DNA from 2 places in the Sporosarcina trichiuri genome. Region 2 is predicted to be linked to the other one. Evidence: riboswitches for the same ligand, from Rfam matches in the RefSeq annotation. Region 2 holds a riboswitch; the other holds the start of a gene.

Region 1 (7,591 bases), 1.2 Mb from region 2:
CGGCTGTTGCTGCGTTCAGGCAGACTGCCCGGCCAGGACGACTAGTTATGATATGATACGGGTAAGGAACAAGACAAGAATGGAGGGATTCTCATGATAGAAATCGGCCTGACGGGCTGGGGCGACCATCCGGATGTCTATGCACCGACCTCATCCGCCAAAGACAAACTGATCGATTACAGCGCGCATTTTCCGATCGTGGAGCTGGACTCTACATTTTACGCGATTCAGCCGGAGCGCAATATCCGGAAATGGATACGGGAGACGCCGGATCATTTCCAGTTCATCGTCAAAGCGTATCAGGGGATGACCGGTCATCTGCGCGGGGAGCTGCCGTATGAATCGAAGGAGGAAATGTTCCGGCTGTTCCGTCTGTCATTGCAGCCGCTCGAGGAAGCGGACAAGCTGTCGATGATCCTCATACAGTTCCCGCCTTGGTTCGATTGTGTCAAAGAGCATGTCGAGGAAATACGATACATATGCGGGCAGCTGGAAGGGTTCGATCTGGCTGTCGAGTTCAGGCACCAGTCCTGGTATTCGGAGCAGCTGCGGGAAAAGACGTTCAAGTTCCTGTCCGACAACAAACTGATCCACGTCATCACCGACGAACCGCAGGCCGGGGAAGGCAGTGTGCCGTTCATCCCCCGGGTGACGCATCCGGATAAGGCGATGGTACGGCTGCATGGACGCAATCTCGCCGGCTGGAAAAACCCTGGCGGCAGCCGGGAAGCCTGGCGGAAAGTCCGCTATTTGTATGATTACAATGATCGGGAGCTACAGGAGATCCAGGCGGCTGTGGAGCAGGCGTCTGAGCACGCGGCGTATACGGCAGTCATCTTCAACAATAATTCAGGCGGGCATGCTGCCGGGAATGCGAAACAGTTCCAGCAGATGCTCGGCCTCTCCTTCGAAGACCTTGCCCCGAAGCAGCTCGACATCTTTGAGGGGGAATAGGAATGGAATATATTTTGCTCATTGCCATCGGCATGCTGTCGGGCGTCGTCGGCTCGCTCGTCGGGCTCGGCGGCGGGACGATCTTCGTGCCGGTGACACTGCTCGTCGGCATTGATCTCGGGTGGATTCCGCATGTGACGCCGCAGACGGTCGTCGGCATGTCCGTCATCATGATGGTGTTCAACGGGCTGTCGTCCACGCTGTATCACTTGAAAGCGAAGACCGTCGATTACCGCAGCGGACTCATCTTTTTCGCCGGGAGTGTTCCCGGGACAATTGTCGGTGCCTTTTTCAACAGAGGGCTCGATCTGAATTCATTCAATATCTATTTTGGGCTGCTGCTGATCTTCCTGGCGGCACTTCTGCTTGTGAAAAAATATTTAAAACCGATCCGCTGGTTCGTCGACCATGGCAAACCGATCACATTCACCGATCCGCAGGGTCAGGACCATGTGTACGGGTATCCCATCTGGTTCGCACTCGTATTCACCTTTTTCATCGGCCTGACGTCAGGTCTTTTCGGGATCGGCGGCGGAGCGATGCTCGTGCCGGGAATGATCCTGCTGTTCCTGTTCCCGCCCCACGTGGCGGTCGGCACATCGATGCTCATGGTGTTCCTGTCCGCGCTTGTGAATTCAGGGACGCATATCTATCTCGGCCATGTGCCCTGGCTGTATTCGCTCGCAGTCATTCCGGGCGCCTATATCGGCGGCACGGTCGGTTCGATGCTGAATAAGAAGCTGAGCTCCGAAGCGCTCGTTGTCGTATTGCGTATATTGCTTCTGCTGTTCGGGGTCAATTCAATCATTGACGGAATCTGGGGATGATCGGCATTACACAGAAAACGGAAACGATCCATATCTATCATACGAATGATGTACACAGCCATTTTGACAACTGGCCGGGCATCCACGAGTATCTGCTCCAGCAGCGCAAACAGCATGAGCTGGCTGGAGAATCGGTCTTCGTGTTCGATCTCGGGGACTTCGTGGACCGCTCGCACCCTTTCACGGAAGCGACACATGGGAAAGGGAATACCGAATTGCTGAACCGGGCCCGCTACGATGCGGTTACGATCGGCAACAATGAAGGGATCACACTGCCTCCGGAAGATCTTGCACATCTGTACGATGACGCGGCGTTCGATGTCATCGTCGCAAACCTGTCGGAAGCGGGCGGCCGTCCGCTGGAGTGGGCAGTCCCTTATGAACAATACGAGACAGCACAGGGCACTTCAGTTGCCGTCATTGCAGCGACAGCGGTCTATGAAGCCTTCTACGGGAAGCTCGGCTGGGCTGTCAGTGAGCCACTGCCCATCCTGAAGACACTCGCGGAACAGCTGAAAGAAACATCCGATGTGGTCATCTGCCTGTCCCATCTGGGGATCCATGAAGACAGAAAACTTGCAGCGGAGACGGGGGACATCGATGTCATCCTCGGTGCACACACTCATCACCTGTTCCTGCGCGGTGAATGGGAAGGAACTACCCTTCTCGCCGCCACCGGCAAATACGGGCAGTATGTCGGCCATATGTGCATCACGCTGGAAGCCGGACAAATCACGGACAGGGCAGCTGCCGTCATACCGGCTGAACAGCTGGATGCTCCGCCGGCAGCGGAGCGGGCGTTCGGACTTTTCCTGCAGGCGGGTGAGGAACTGCTTGATGAAACTGTGTTCAAGTCCCCGTGTCCGCTCAGCCAGAATCTGTCGGGTCCGAGCGGCCTGTCGGATTTCTTCGGAAGGGCGCTGCTGGCGTATACAGGTGCGGACTGCGCACTATTCAATGCCGGTCTGTTTCTCGGGAGCCTGCCGGAAGGGGATGTGACGCTGCGCGATCTGCACCGCGTTCTGCCGCATCCCATCAATGCCTGTGTCATGACGGTGACCGGCCGGGCACTGCTCGAGTATTGGATCATTTCGGATGATCCTTCATGGATCCGTACGGAAGTGAGAGGGCTCGGCTTCCGGGGCACGATGATGGGGGCCATGATCCAGACCCGGCTTTCAATGGAAGACGGCCTGCTGTACATAGGGAGCGAGCGTGTCCGGATGGATGGGACCTATAAGCTGGCCACCCTGGACATGTTCACATTCGGCTTCTTCTACCCGGACATGAAGTCCGAAAAGATCGATTATCTCGTCCCTGAACTGATCCGGGATATCGCCGGCTGGTATGGCAGGCAGCTTGGAAACTGACATAGGCAGCACCCCCCTTTCATAGGATATGAAAAGGAGGTGCTGCCTTTTTGAGATTCCATACGCAAGTTCCGAAGCGGAAGAAATCGAAAGGCAGATGGCTCAAAATCCTCCTGCCGTCGTTAGTGGTGGCGATCGTCTTCAGTTTCTATTATCTGAATGCCAAACTGACACCCGTCTACATGAAATATGCTGAGGTGCAGACACGTAAAATAGCGGCGCACGTCATCAGCCAGGCGATCCAATCCAGGTCGGACAGTGTCCTGGATGTCAATGATGTGCTCATCAATATCCCGAACGATTCAAAAGAGACCGTGACGATGAAAGTCGATGCCGAGACGATCAGTCAGATCATGGCGGAGATCCATGAGCTTGTGGAGGAGCATCTGGACCGGGCGGAATCCGGAGATCTGGCAATGCTGCCGGACGGGGAAGGGATCGACTTTGACACTGAGGAAATGGAGAAACACGGCGGGGTCGTCTTTTTCGTGCCGATCGGGCAGGTGGCGGGCATTCCGCTGCTCGGTAATCTTGGCCCGAAAATACCGATCCGTTTCCATATCATCGGTGATGTCCATGGCAATATCGATACGAAAATCACGGAATACGGCATTAACAACGTGTATATGGAAGTGAACATAATCCTGGAAGTCAATGTTGAAATCATCATCCCGGTGGCGACAAAACAGAGTACTGTCGAGCATTCCTTCCCAGTGGCGATCGGCATCATCCAGGGAGTCGTACCTCAAATCTACACGAAGGGGGGACAGAGTCCGGCTAATATCGAAGTGCCGATGGGCGACACGAATGCTCCGTAAGCTCCCTTGCATGTCCCTTCACTATCTGGTATGCTGAAAAGGTAATATCATATTCGATAGGGTAGAGGCTGCATTGCTTATGAGTATCACATGCGAGAGTGACGTTGAAGACCATGTGAAAAAGGAAGTTTTGCCGAAGCCGTATGGAGGTCATCTCCATTGCGGTTGGGGTCATTTCGAACAGGAATGGCACTGTCATGGACGTTATATTGTCCGTGATGAGCTACAATCGTCAGTTGGATAACGAACGTGATTATCAAACAAACGACATGTAGACAGCCGGTGCCCGGTACACTTTCACAAGTGAGCGGGTGCCGGCTTTTTGTTTTCCCGCATACCCGAAAACAAAGGAGGAAATTGGAATGATCGGTACTTGGCTTTCGATTCTGCCGCCCGTAATTGCGATTGTCATGGTGTTGACAACGAAGCGGGTCCTGCTGTCACTGAGCGCAGGAATTTTGTCGGCTGCGCTGCTCGTCGCATCGTTCGCACCGGGGGAAACGGCTATGCAGCTCGGAAAAGCACTGGCTGTCTCCTTCTGGGACGATGGCGCACTTAATACGTACAATATTTACATCATGGTGTTCATCCTCTTTCTCGGCGTCATCACCGCGCTCGTCAGCCTGTCAGGCGGCAGCCGGGCATTTGCCGAATGGGCTGTGAAACGCATCCGGACGCGGCGGAGTGCGAAACTGCTGACAGTCGCTGTCGGGATCGCCATCTTCGTGGATGACTACTTCAACGCACTGGCAGTCGGGCAGATTGCACGGCCGATCACCGACCGCCATCAGATTTCACGCGCAAAACTCGCATACTTCATCGACTCGACATCCGCCCCGGTCTGCGTCATTTCCCCGGTTTCGAGCTGGGGGGCATTCCTGATCGGACAGCTGACGCTGATCCTGGCGACAACTACAGCAGTGAACTATTCACCGCTTGGGGCCTTCCTGCTGATGGCCCCTATGAACTTCTATGCTCTCGCTACACTCGCCATGGTCTTCTTCTTCGCCTGGACGAATGTCGATTTCTTCACCATGAAGAAACACGAAAGACGGGCAGAGGAAACAGGCCAGCTGTTCGATCCTGAAAAAGAGATACCGGGACAGTTGAAAGACGAGTTTCCCGAGCATGCCCACGGTCATGTGCGCGATCTAGTCGCCCCGATTGTCACACTGGTGGCCGTCACTCTGACAGCGATGATCGTGACGGGATTCCGGATCGGCGGGGAACTCAACCTCTGGACGATTTTCGAAAATACGGATGTACCTCTGTCACTGGTCTTCGGCGGTGCTGCCGGCATACTTGCAGCGATCATCCTGTACGCCGCACAGTTCAAGGTGAATGAGACCGCTTCCGCCGGCCTGATCGGCAGAGCGTTCGTCAGCGGTGTGAAAGCGATGCTGCCGGCTGTGCTGATCCTGATCCTGGCCTGGTCGCTGACGCATCTCATCGACCTCCTGGAGACTGGGCTGTTCCTGTCCGAAGCCGTCTCGAAGTCGAATATTCCCGTCGGCTTCCTGCCGGTCGTATTGTTTGTCCTGGCCGGCCTGATGGCATTCTCGACAGGCACGTCGTGGGGGTCGTTCGGAATCCTGCTGCCGATAGCAGGGACGATCATGGTGAATGCTGCACCTGAGCTGCTTCTGCCGGCGCTGTCTGCAGTGCTTGCGGGCGCAGTGTTCGGTGACCATTGTTCGCCGATCTCCGATACGACGATCCTGTCGTCCACAGGGGCTGGCAGCAACCATATCGACCATGTTGCCACACAGCTGCCGTATGCACTTGTCGCAGCGGGGATTGCAACAGGAGGGTATATCGTGCTCGGTCTGACCGGTTCGATCTGGATAGGCCTCATCGCTGTCGTGATCATCCTTGCAGTCCTGTTCACTTTCTGGACGATGCGGTCCCGTCAGAATGCAGTGGCTCCTGCAGCTGAATAATAGGTGAAAGGTATTCTTCCATAGTTGTGGGGGATACCTTTTTTCTTGTTTCCCTGGAATTCATCAACTAGTTATTTAGAAATAGTTCCCATTATCCAGAGGACAGGAATGACGGGATAATGCTGATTTATCAATCTTGTAATAAGATTATGAAAATTTGTATAGACTGAATTAGAAGTTTGTTCTAGAATAGGGTTACAGACAGAAACGGCCGGCAGACAATCTGCTGATCCGCCTTGTGTTTTGCTTTCTGTCCAAATTTCAGAATAGTTAAAAATAAGGGGGAAGAGAAATGAAATTCAAAAGAGCATGGAGTTTACTGGCAGCAATGACGCTTGGCGTCGGTCTCCTGGCCGGCTGTTCAGACGGAGACGGAGATAAGGGCAGCGCTTCCGGTTCGAAAGACGGCGGCGACATCAAGGTAGGTGTGAACCTGGAATTGTCGGGAGCGGTCGCCTCGTATGGGACATCCGAAGCGGACGGCATCCAGCTGGCGGTCGATGAAATCAACGACGACGGCGGAATCGACGGCCAAAAGATCAAGCTCGTCAAAATCGATAACAAGTCCGATGCTGCGGAAGCAACGAACGCAGCTATCAAACTGACAACACAGGAAAACGTATCCGTCATCATCGGGGCTGCAACGAGCGGTGCGACAGTCGCACAGGCACAGATCGCCAATGACAATAAGACACCGCTCATCAGTCCGTCCGGCACAAGCCCGACCGTCACGGTCAATGAAAAGGGCGACGTGAACGAATATGTTTTCCGGACATCGTTCATCGATCCTTTCCAGGGGACTGTCGCAGCGAACTTCGCATATAACGACTTAGGCGTGAAGAATGTCGCCATCTATGCGGACAACTCGAGCGACTATTCGAAAGGCCTGGCCGCTTCATTCAAAGAGGACTTTGAGAAGGCTGGCGGGAAAGTGATCGCGGAAGAGTCCTATGTAGCGAAAGACTCGGACTTCCGTTCGACACTGACACGTATCAAATCCGCGAACCCTGAATTCATCTTCATCCCGGGCTATTACGAAGAAGTCGGACTGATCGTCAAGCAGGCGCGTGAAATGGGCATCGACGTTCCGCTCATGGGCGCCGATGGCTGGGATTCTCCGACACTGCTGGATCTGGCAGGCGCGGATGCGCTCAACAATACATTCACGACGAACCACTACTCAGCTGATGACCCGGATGGAGCCGTAAAAGCATTCAACGATAAGTTCAATGAGAAATACGGCAAGTCCCCGGATGCCTTCAATGCGCTCGGCTATGATACGGTGTACCTGCTGAAAGATGCAATTGAGCGGGCAGGCAGCGCAGATTCCACGAAAATCAAAGAGGCACTCGAAAAGACGGACGGACTGGATCTCGTAACCGGTACGTATTCCGTCGATGAAAATCACCATCCTGTCAAATCGGCCACCATCCTTGAATACAAAGATGGCGAGCAAGTGTTCAATACGAAGGTGAATCCGTAATATCAGGGGGGCGGGGGAACTCCCTCCCCCTTCTTTTTTTGGATGGAAGTCAGATGAGAAATAAGGAGTGAGACTTCATGGAATGGCTGCAGCAGCTCATCAACGGCATTTCGTTAGGCAGTATCTATGCGCTTATTGCGCTCGGCTATACGATGGTGTACGGCATTATCAAGCTGATCAACTTCGCGCACGGCGAAGT
Region 2 (7,591 bases):
TGGAGGAATCCGATCTTAAAGGGAAATCCGCCGAGGAATTGACGGAGTTCATCAAACAGGCAGTGCATGCCCGGTATGATGAAAAAGAAGAGGAAATGTCCGCAGAGAAGATGCGTGAGTTCGAGAAGGTCGTCCTTCTCCGCGCGATCGACACGAAGTGGATGGACCATATCGATGCGATGGATCAGCTGCGTCACGGAATCCACCTGCGTGCATACGGCCAGAACGACCCGCTCCGCGAGTATCAGTCCGAAGGGTTCAGCATGTTCGAAGAGATGGTCGCATCCATCGAACAGGATGCGGCGAAATACGTCATGAAAGCGGAAATCCGCAACAACCTGGAGCGCGAGGAAGTCGCAAAAGGCCAGGCGGTCAATCCGAAGGAAGACGGCGAAAAGCAAGTGAAGAAACCGGTCCGCCGCCGGGTCAACATCGGCCGGAACGATCCGTGCCCATGCGGCAGCGGCAAGAAATATAAGAACTGCCACGGCAAAGAGTAACACGCCGTGAACTTGAATTTTTGGAGGAACAAATTATGATGGAATTATCCGAAGTACGCAACGAGCTCGACAAAACAGCTAAGAAATTAGCGGGTTTCAGGGGGTCTCTTTGACTTAGAAAACAAAGAGGCACGAATGCAGGAACTCGAAGAAATGATGCTTGATCCGGAATTTTGGAATGACCAGGATGCGGCGCAGAAAGTCATCTCGGAATCGAACGCACTGAAGGACACGGTCGGCGAATTCCATGAGATGAACGACGAGCAGGAGAATCTCGAGATGACACTCGAGCTGCTGAAGGAAGAACCCGATGCGGAATTGCAGGAAGAACTCGGCGACGAGCTGAAAGCGTTCCTGAAACGGATGGAGGAATTCGATCTGCAGATGCTGCTGAGCGATGAATACGACAGCAGCAACGCGGTCCTTGAAATCCATTCCGGCGCAGGCGGCACCGAGTCCCAGGACTGGGCATCGATGCTGCTGCGCATGTACACACGATGGGCGGAACAGCACGGCTACAAAGTCGAGACGCTCGACTATCAGGCGGGTGATGAGGCCGGCGTGAAATCCGTGACGCTGTCCATCAAAGGGCACAACGCCTACGGCTATCTGAAAGCGGAGAAAGGCGTCCACCGGCTCGTCCGGATTTCGCCGTTCGACTCATCAGGCCGCCGTCATACGTCGTTCTCCTCCGTCGAAGTCATGCCGGAATTCACGGGTGAAGTCGACATCGATCTGAAGATGGAAGACGTCAAGATCGATACGTACCGCTCAAGCGGCGCGGGCGGTCAGCACGTCAATACGACGGACTCCGCTGTCCGGATGACACACATCCCGACAGGTGCGATTGTCACGTGCCAGACCGAACGTTCGCAGATCAAAAACCGGGAGCGTGCACTCAACTTGCTGAAGGCGAAGATCTACCAGATCCGGCTCGAGGAAGAGGAAGCACGGCTGCTTGAAATCCGGGGGGACCAGAAAGAGATCGGCTGGGGAAGCCAGATCCGTTCCTACGTCTTCCACCCGTATTCCATGGTAAAAGACCACCGGACGAACGAAGAGACCGGGAACACAGGAGCCGTCATGGATGGGGAGATCGATCCGTTCATCAACGCCTACTTGCGTTCGCGTATTTCATAAGAAGCACCGGAAGACCGTTCAGCCGCATATCGTGCTGCTGAACGGTTTTTCAATACATAGGCACAGGGGGGATGGGGATGTTTTTCCGGAAAAAGAAGAAGGCGGAACGCGAGCTGTTCGATGTCAGCATCTTCGCTTCCGGCACTGCCGGCGAAGACACGTTCATGAGGTGGACGGATGAACTGATGGACACGGCCGGCAATGTCCTGTCCGCCGACTGGATACACAGTGAGGAAGCGGATCGCGACGAAATCGACGGCATCTGCTCGCAATTCCCTTCCGTGGATCCGGCACAGCCGTTCTTCGTCATCAGTCCTGCGGAAAGCGGCGGGGATGACGTACTGCTCGCCACGAACGATATGCGTGACGCGCAGGCGTTCTTCCGCGCTGCAGAAGACCGGGAGGCAGGGCGCCGCCCGTTTGACGTATAACAAAAAACCGCACGGCATCCGGAGCAGAGGTTCCGGTGCCGTGCGGTTTTTGTTGGCCTGAAAGACTGTTCAGCCGGCATCCTGTCCTGCATGCAGTTCCAGGATGCGCACCATGACATCGATGCCATTCATCATCGATTCATGGTCGAATGTCATATCGGGATGATGGAGCCCGGGGGACAGACCGCAGCCGAGACCGATCATCGTCGCCTTCAGATGCGGCCGCTTGATGGTATAGAAGTGGAAGTCATCCCCGCCGGGCGTGATGACCGGGGGAACCGTGTTCTCCTCGCCGAGCACGTCGGTGATCGCCTGCCGTGCAGTCTCCTGTGCTTCGGGGTGCACACGTGCGGCGGCCACATAGGTGTCTTCCGTGATAGTGATTTCGCTGCCGAACAGGTTTCTCGCGCTGTCCAGGACATCGCGGACCCGTTCCATCAGTTCATCCATCACTTCGTTGTCCTGTGCGCGGACGTCGATCGCAAGCGATGCGCTGCCCGGGATGATGTTCGTGCTCCGTCCGCCCGCTTGGAACCGTGTCACTTTCACGGAGTGGGCGACATTCGGGTTCACATGGATGGAATGCAGCGCATTGACGATGAACGTGCCGATCTCGATGGAATTCCGGTTCAGGTGCGGCCGGGCGCCGTGTGCATCATCGCCGCGGATCTCCAGTTCGATCGTTCCGTTCGCACCATGCACGATGGCTGGAGCCGCTTTGCCGTTATCCGTCTCCTGGAAGGGGCGCAGGTGGATGCCGTAGTAAAAATCGACATCTTCGATCGCTCCTTTCTCCACCATCTTGAGCGCACCTGTCCCGACTTCCTCCGCCGGCTGGAAGATGAAACGGATGCCGAGGTGCTTGAGCAGTTCGTCCCGGTCTTTCACGCGCTCCAGCACGCCGAGCACCATCGTCATGTGTGCATCATGCCCGCACGAATGGTTCGCCTGCAGGCTGCCGTCGACTTCCTGCCATAATGCATCCATGTCGGCGCGCAGTGCAATTACCGGCACATCGCCGGAGAAATTGCCGATATCACCGAAGACACCTGTGCAGTCATCGAACGACGTCACGCGGCAGCCGGCGTCTTCCAGCCGCTTTTTCACATAAGCGGTCGTCTGCTCTTCCTCCCAGCTCAATTCAGGGTTGTTATGCAGATGCTCGAATGTCTCCATCACTTGCTTTTTCGTCAATTGTGCCATATCGGTTGCCTCCTATGCGTCCGTAAATGATGGGACTGCTGTAAATTGTAAAGACTCCATAAGATTCCGTCAAATCATGGCGTATGGATTGACTGCCCGGTACGTCTGGCGGGCAGGCTGTGTGCGTACATCAGGCACCAACAGAAAAGCCGGACCGCTGCGATGCGGTCCGGCTTGCGTGTTCAGGCGGTTGCTTTGCAGTTCAAGTCATCGAGGACATTTGCGAGCGACTGCTGCTGCCTGTCCGTCAGCGGCACCATCGGGAGACGGACCGTGCCGGCGGGCAGTCCCTGCAGATTCAAAGCCGCTTTGACGGGTGAAGGGTTCGGTGCTTTGAACAGTTCCTTCATGAGAGGCAGGAGGCTGCGGTGGAGCGAAGCGGCCTCCTCGAAACGCCCGCTTTCAGCCGTATGCATCATCGCTTTCATCTCCGGTCCGATGAGGTGAGCCGCGACGGAGACGACGCCTGCGCCGCCGATCGTCAATGCCGGCAGTGTCAGCGCATCATCCCCGCTGTAGACAGCGAAACCGGCAGGCGTCTGTTCGATGATCGATGCCATTGTCTCCAGGCTGCCGCCCGCTTCCTTGATGGCTGTGATATTCGGGATTTCCGCAAGTTTCACGATCGTTTCGATTTCCAGATTGACGGTGCTCCGGCCAGGGATGTTGTACAGCATGACAGGCAGCGAAGTCGACTCCGCAATCGCCTTGAAATGGGCATACATCCCTTCCTGGCAAGGTTTGTTGTAATAGGGGACGACGAGCATGACGCCGTCAGCGCCCGCTTCCTCAGCTGCGCGGGTCAGTTCGATCGACTCCCGGGTGCTGTTCGTGCCGGTGCCTGCAATGACAGGGATCCGTCCGCCTGCACACCGGACCGTATGGCGGAAGAGAGCTGCTTTCTCCGAAGCGGTCAATGTCGGGGATTCGCCGGTCGTCCCGGCGACAACGAGGGCGTCCGTCCCTGTTGCGATCAAGTGCTCGATCAGTTCCTCCGCGGCTGTGAAATCGATGTCTTCCTGTGCATTGAATGGGGTCACCATCGCGGTGATCAGCTGTCCAAAATTCATCTGTTCTCCATCTCCTTTTGGTTGGTTTCCAAAAAATAGAGGTGGAAGGCAGTGTCTCCTGAAACGCAAAAAGCAGCAGCGAAGGATGCGCTGCTGCTGAAGAATCGACGATCTATTCCTCTGCATCAGATAGCCCTCCATATAGTCGCCTATATGACAGTCCTGCACTTGTTCAGTCCAGAACCAGCGTGGGGACGTTTGAGCATCCTCCCGCTTCGGCAAATTCCCCTTTCCGCGGCCGTCTCCGGAGCTCAATCTCCTCGGACTGCGTACTGATGGTTTTTGCGCCTCTATCCTTACTTCGAACGTTGCGAAATAAGTTTTTGTTCAATTACACGTTAGCTTACCGTGTTTCCCGCGGCATTGCAAGCGAAAATTGAAAATATTCCGAGCTTTGCTGTGCTGCTCTTAATCGGCTGTTTACCCGTCCTGCATAGTTTGAAACCTTGAAATCCACCAGAACTGCAGCTGGACAGCCCTCCATAAAATTCTTCCTGGCAAGAGGTTTGATTTCCGGAGAAAAGAGAATAGTACATAGAAGGAGTACGGCAGGTCAGGCCCAAACGTCATGAGTTTGTCACACGGCGGCGTGAAGGACATGCGGATTTTGGTATACTGAGGGAGCACGTACTTATTTTATCTGAAGGAGGAAATCAGTATGAAAACGAAAAGCAAATTCGCAGCGGCAATCTTTGGTGCTGCACTCGTACTCGGCGCATGCGGAGGCGGGGATGACAGCGCGTCCGGCGACAAGGAAGCAGGCGGCAGCGACGTAGATCCGGACAAGGTGTACCAGGCCAACTGTGCGACTTGCCACGGCGGCAACCTGGAAGGCATGAACGGACCGGAACTGGCACACATCGGCGGCGAGCTTTCTGAAGACGAAATCCACGATATCATCGAGAACGGTAAATCCGGCGGCATGCCTGGAGGCCTCATCAAAGGGGAAGAGCTCGATGCAGTCGCAAAATGGCTTTCCGAGAAGAAATAAGACATCCTGAATAAGGAATCATCCGGCAGAGGCACTTCGGTGTCTCTGCTTTTTTGCTGTTCGGCAGTCCCAGCCAGACACCCATAAACAGGATGCCAGATTACAAGATTGTTGAAAAGGTGTGAACAGTCCTGTCGAATTGAAATACTACTGTAATACTATGGAGGTTTATATCTGCTATAATGAAAAAGCTGGCGAAAAAGTAATTGAATCAGGTGGTTACAGAATGATCAAAATGAAAAACGTGTACAAAAAGTACTCGAACGGCGTCGTAGCCGCAAATGGCATCACGATCGACATCGACCGCGGTGAATTCGTCTACGTAGTCGGCCCGAGCGGTGCAGGGAAATCGACGTTCATCAAAATGATGTATCGCGAGGAAGCCCCGACCAGCGGGCAGATTTTCATCGATGGAACAGACCTTGGTTCGTTGAAAAGCAAACAGATCCCTTTTTTGCGCAGACAGATCGGGGTTGTCTTCCAGGATTTCAAGCTCCTGCCGAAATTGAATGTCTATGAAAATGTGGCATTCGCCCTGGAAGTCATCGAAGAGACACCGACGGAAATCCGTAAGAAAGTGACAGATGTTTTAGCGCTTGTCGGCCTGTCGCAAAAAGCGAGAATGTTTCCTAACGAGCTATCCGGCGGAGAACAGCAGCGTGTTTCGATCGCGCGTTCCATTGTCAATGAACCGAAGCTGGTCATTGCGGATGAGCCAACAGGAAATTTGGATCCGGATACGTCGTTAGGGATCATGAACATCTTCGAGAAAATCAACAACAGAGGAACTACCATTGTCATGGCAACCCATAACAAAGATATCGTCAATTCGATCCGGCACCGTGTCCTGCTCGTCGAGGGCGGCATGATCACACGGGATGAATATGAAGGAGAATACAGTTATGAAGGGTAGAACGCTTGCCCGTCACTTCCGCGAGAGTTTCAAGAGTCTCGGCCGGAATGGCTGGATGACATTCGCCTCCATCAGCGCCGTGGCTGTCACGCTTCTTCTTGTCGGCAGTTTCATCGCTATGATGATGAACCTGAACAAGATGGCGGACAACATTGAAAACGACGTGGAAATCAAAGTGGTTGCGGATGCAGCGGCAAGTGACGAGGCAATACAAGAGTTACAGAAGAAAGTGGAATCGCTCGGCGGCGTGGCGAGTGTGGAATATGCGTCGAGAGAGCAGGAACTGGACAAGGTCATCAAGCAGTACGGGAAAGAACTCGCTCTCTACAAGCAAAGCAACCCGCTCGGCGATGCATTGTACGTGAAAGCTGCGGATCCGCACAACACCGCAAAAATCGCCAAAGAGATCGATACATACGAATACACTGCCGAAGTGGTCTACGGAGCCGGGAAAGTCGAAAAACTGTTCAATGTCGTCAAAGTCAGCCGCAATGTCGGCCTGATCCTCATTGTCGCATTGCTGTTCACGGCGATGTTCCTCATCTCCAACACGATCCGCCTGACAATCATTGCACGCGGACGTGAGATCGAAATCATGAAGCTGGTCGGTGCGACGAACAGCTTCGTCCGCATTCCGTTCATCTTGGAAGGGGTCTGGCTCGGTATCCTCGGGTCCATCATCCCGATCACGGCGATCTCGATCGCCTATCAGCAAATATACGCCTACTGGCAGCCGAAGCTGGTCAACGAAATGTTCCAGGTGCTCGATCCTGTGCCGTTCATCATCCAGGTCGACGGACTGCTGCTGTTCATGGGCGTCTTCATCGGCGTATGGGGCAGCCTCATGTCCGTACGCAAATTCCTGAAAGCCTGACTAGCCGAATCGTTTGAAAGGGGAACTGGGACTTTGAAAAAGAATAAAAGTTTACTGCTGTCGACCATGGGGGTCCTGCTCTTATCGTCCACTGTCGGTGCAACAGCAGTATCAGCAGATTCACTCAAAGATATGCAGAACGAACAGAAACTGCTGCAGCAGAAACAGAACGAACTGAACAAAGGCATCAAGGACAAGTCTGATAAAATCAACGAAAAGAAAACAAAGAAACAGACGATCCTCGACCAGATCTCGAAACTCAACGGTGAAATCGATACTAATAATGAGAAGATCCGCGACGTGAAAGAAAAGATCGCGGATACAACCAAAGAGATTGCGCAGCTGCGCATCTCCATCAAGACACTTGAGCAGCGCATCAAAGAGCGTGATGAAGTGCTGCGCGAACGTGTGAAAACGATGCAGGTGAAAGGCGGGGACGTCAGCTACCTGGACGTGCTCCTCGGGGCGA

The links. A riboswitch is a leader RNA that binds a small molecule or an ion and turns the genes downstream of it on or off. The one in region 2 is predicted to bind lysine.
Region 1: linked by a shared signal. The riboswitch ahead of QWT68_RS01880 (Na+/H+ antiporter NhaC family protein) and the one ahead of dapA (4-hydroxy-tetrahydrodipicolinate synthase) in region 2 are both predicted to bind lysine.

Annotation. Positions count from the first base shown of each region.
Region 1 is NZ_CP129119.1:325,320-332,910, forward strand. It holds gene QWT68_RS01860 (DUF72 domain-containing protein) at 94-954, shown strand; gene QWT68_RS01865 (sulfite exporter TauE/SafE family protein) at 957-1,781, shown strand; gene QWT68_RS01870 (bifunctional metallophosphatase/5'-nucleotidase) at 1,778-3,151, shown strand; gene yunB (sporulation protein YunB) at 3,202-3,969, shown strand; lysine riboswitch at 4,024-4,203, shown strand; gene QWT68_RS01880 (Na+/H+ antiporter NhaC family protein) at 4,332-5,909, shown strand; gene QWT68_RS01885 (ABC transporter substrate-binding protein) at 6,202-7,392, shown strand; gene QWT68_RS01890 (branched-chain amino acid ABC transporter permease) at 7,470-7,591, shown strand, end outside.
Region 2 is NZ_CP129119.1:1,561,783-1,569,373, reverse strand. It holds gene secA (preprotein translocase subunit SecA) at 1-500, shown strand, start outside; one part of gene prfB (peptide chain release factor 2) at 539-610, shown strand; one part of gene prfB (peptide chain release factor 2) at 612-1,640, shown strand; gene QWT68_RS08265 (hypothetical protein) at 1,718-2,071, shown strand; gene QWT68_RS08260 (M20 peptidase aminoacylase family protein) at 2,141-3,274, opposite strand; gene dapA (4-hydroxy-tetrahydrodipicolinate synthase) at 3,457-4,344, opposite strand; lysine riboswitch at 4,467-4,645, opposite strand; gene cccB (cytochrome c551) at 5,003-5,335, shown strand; gene ftsE (cell division ATP-binding protein FtsE) at 5,562-6,248, shown strand; gene ftsX (permease-like cell division protein FtsX) at 6,238-7,122, shown strand; gene QWT68_RS08235 (murein hydrolase activator EnvC family protein) at 7,156-7,591, shown strand, end outside.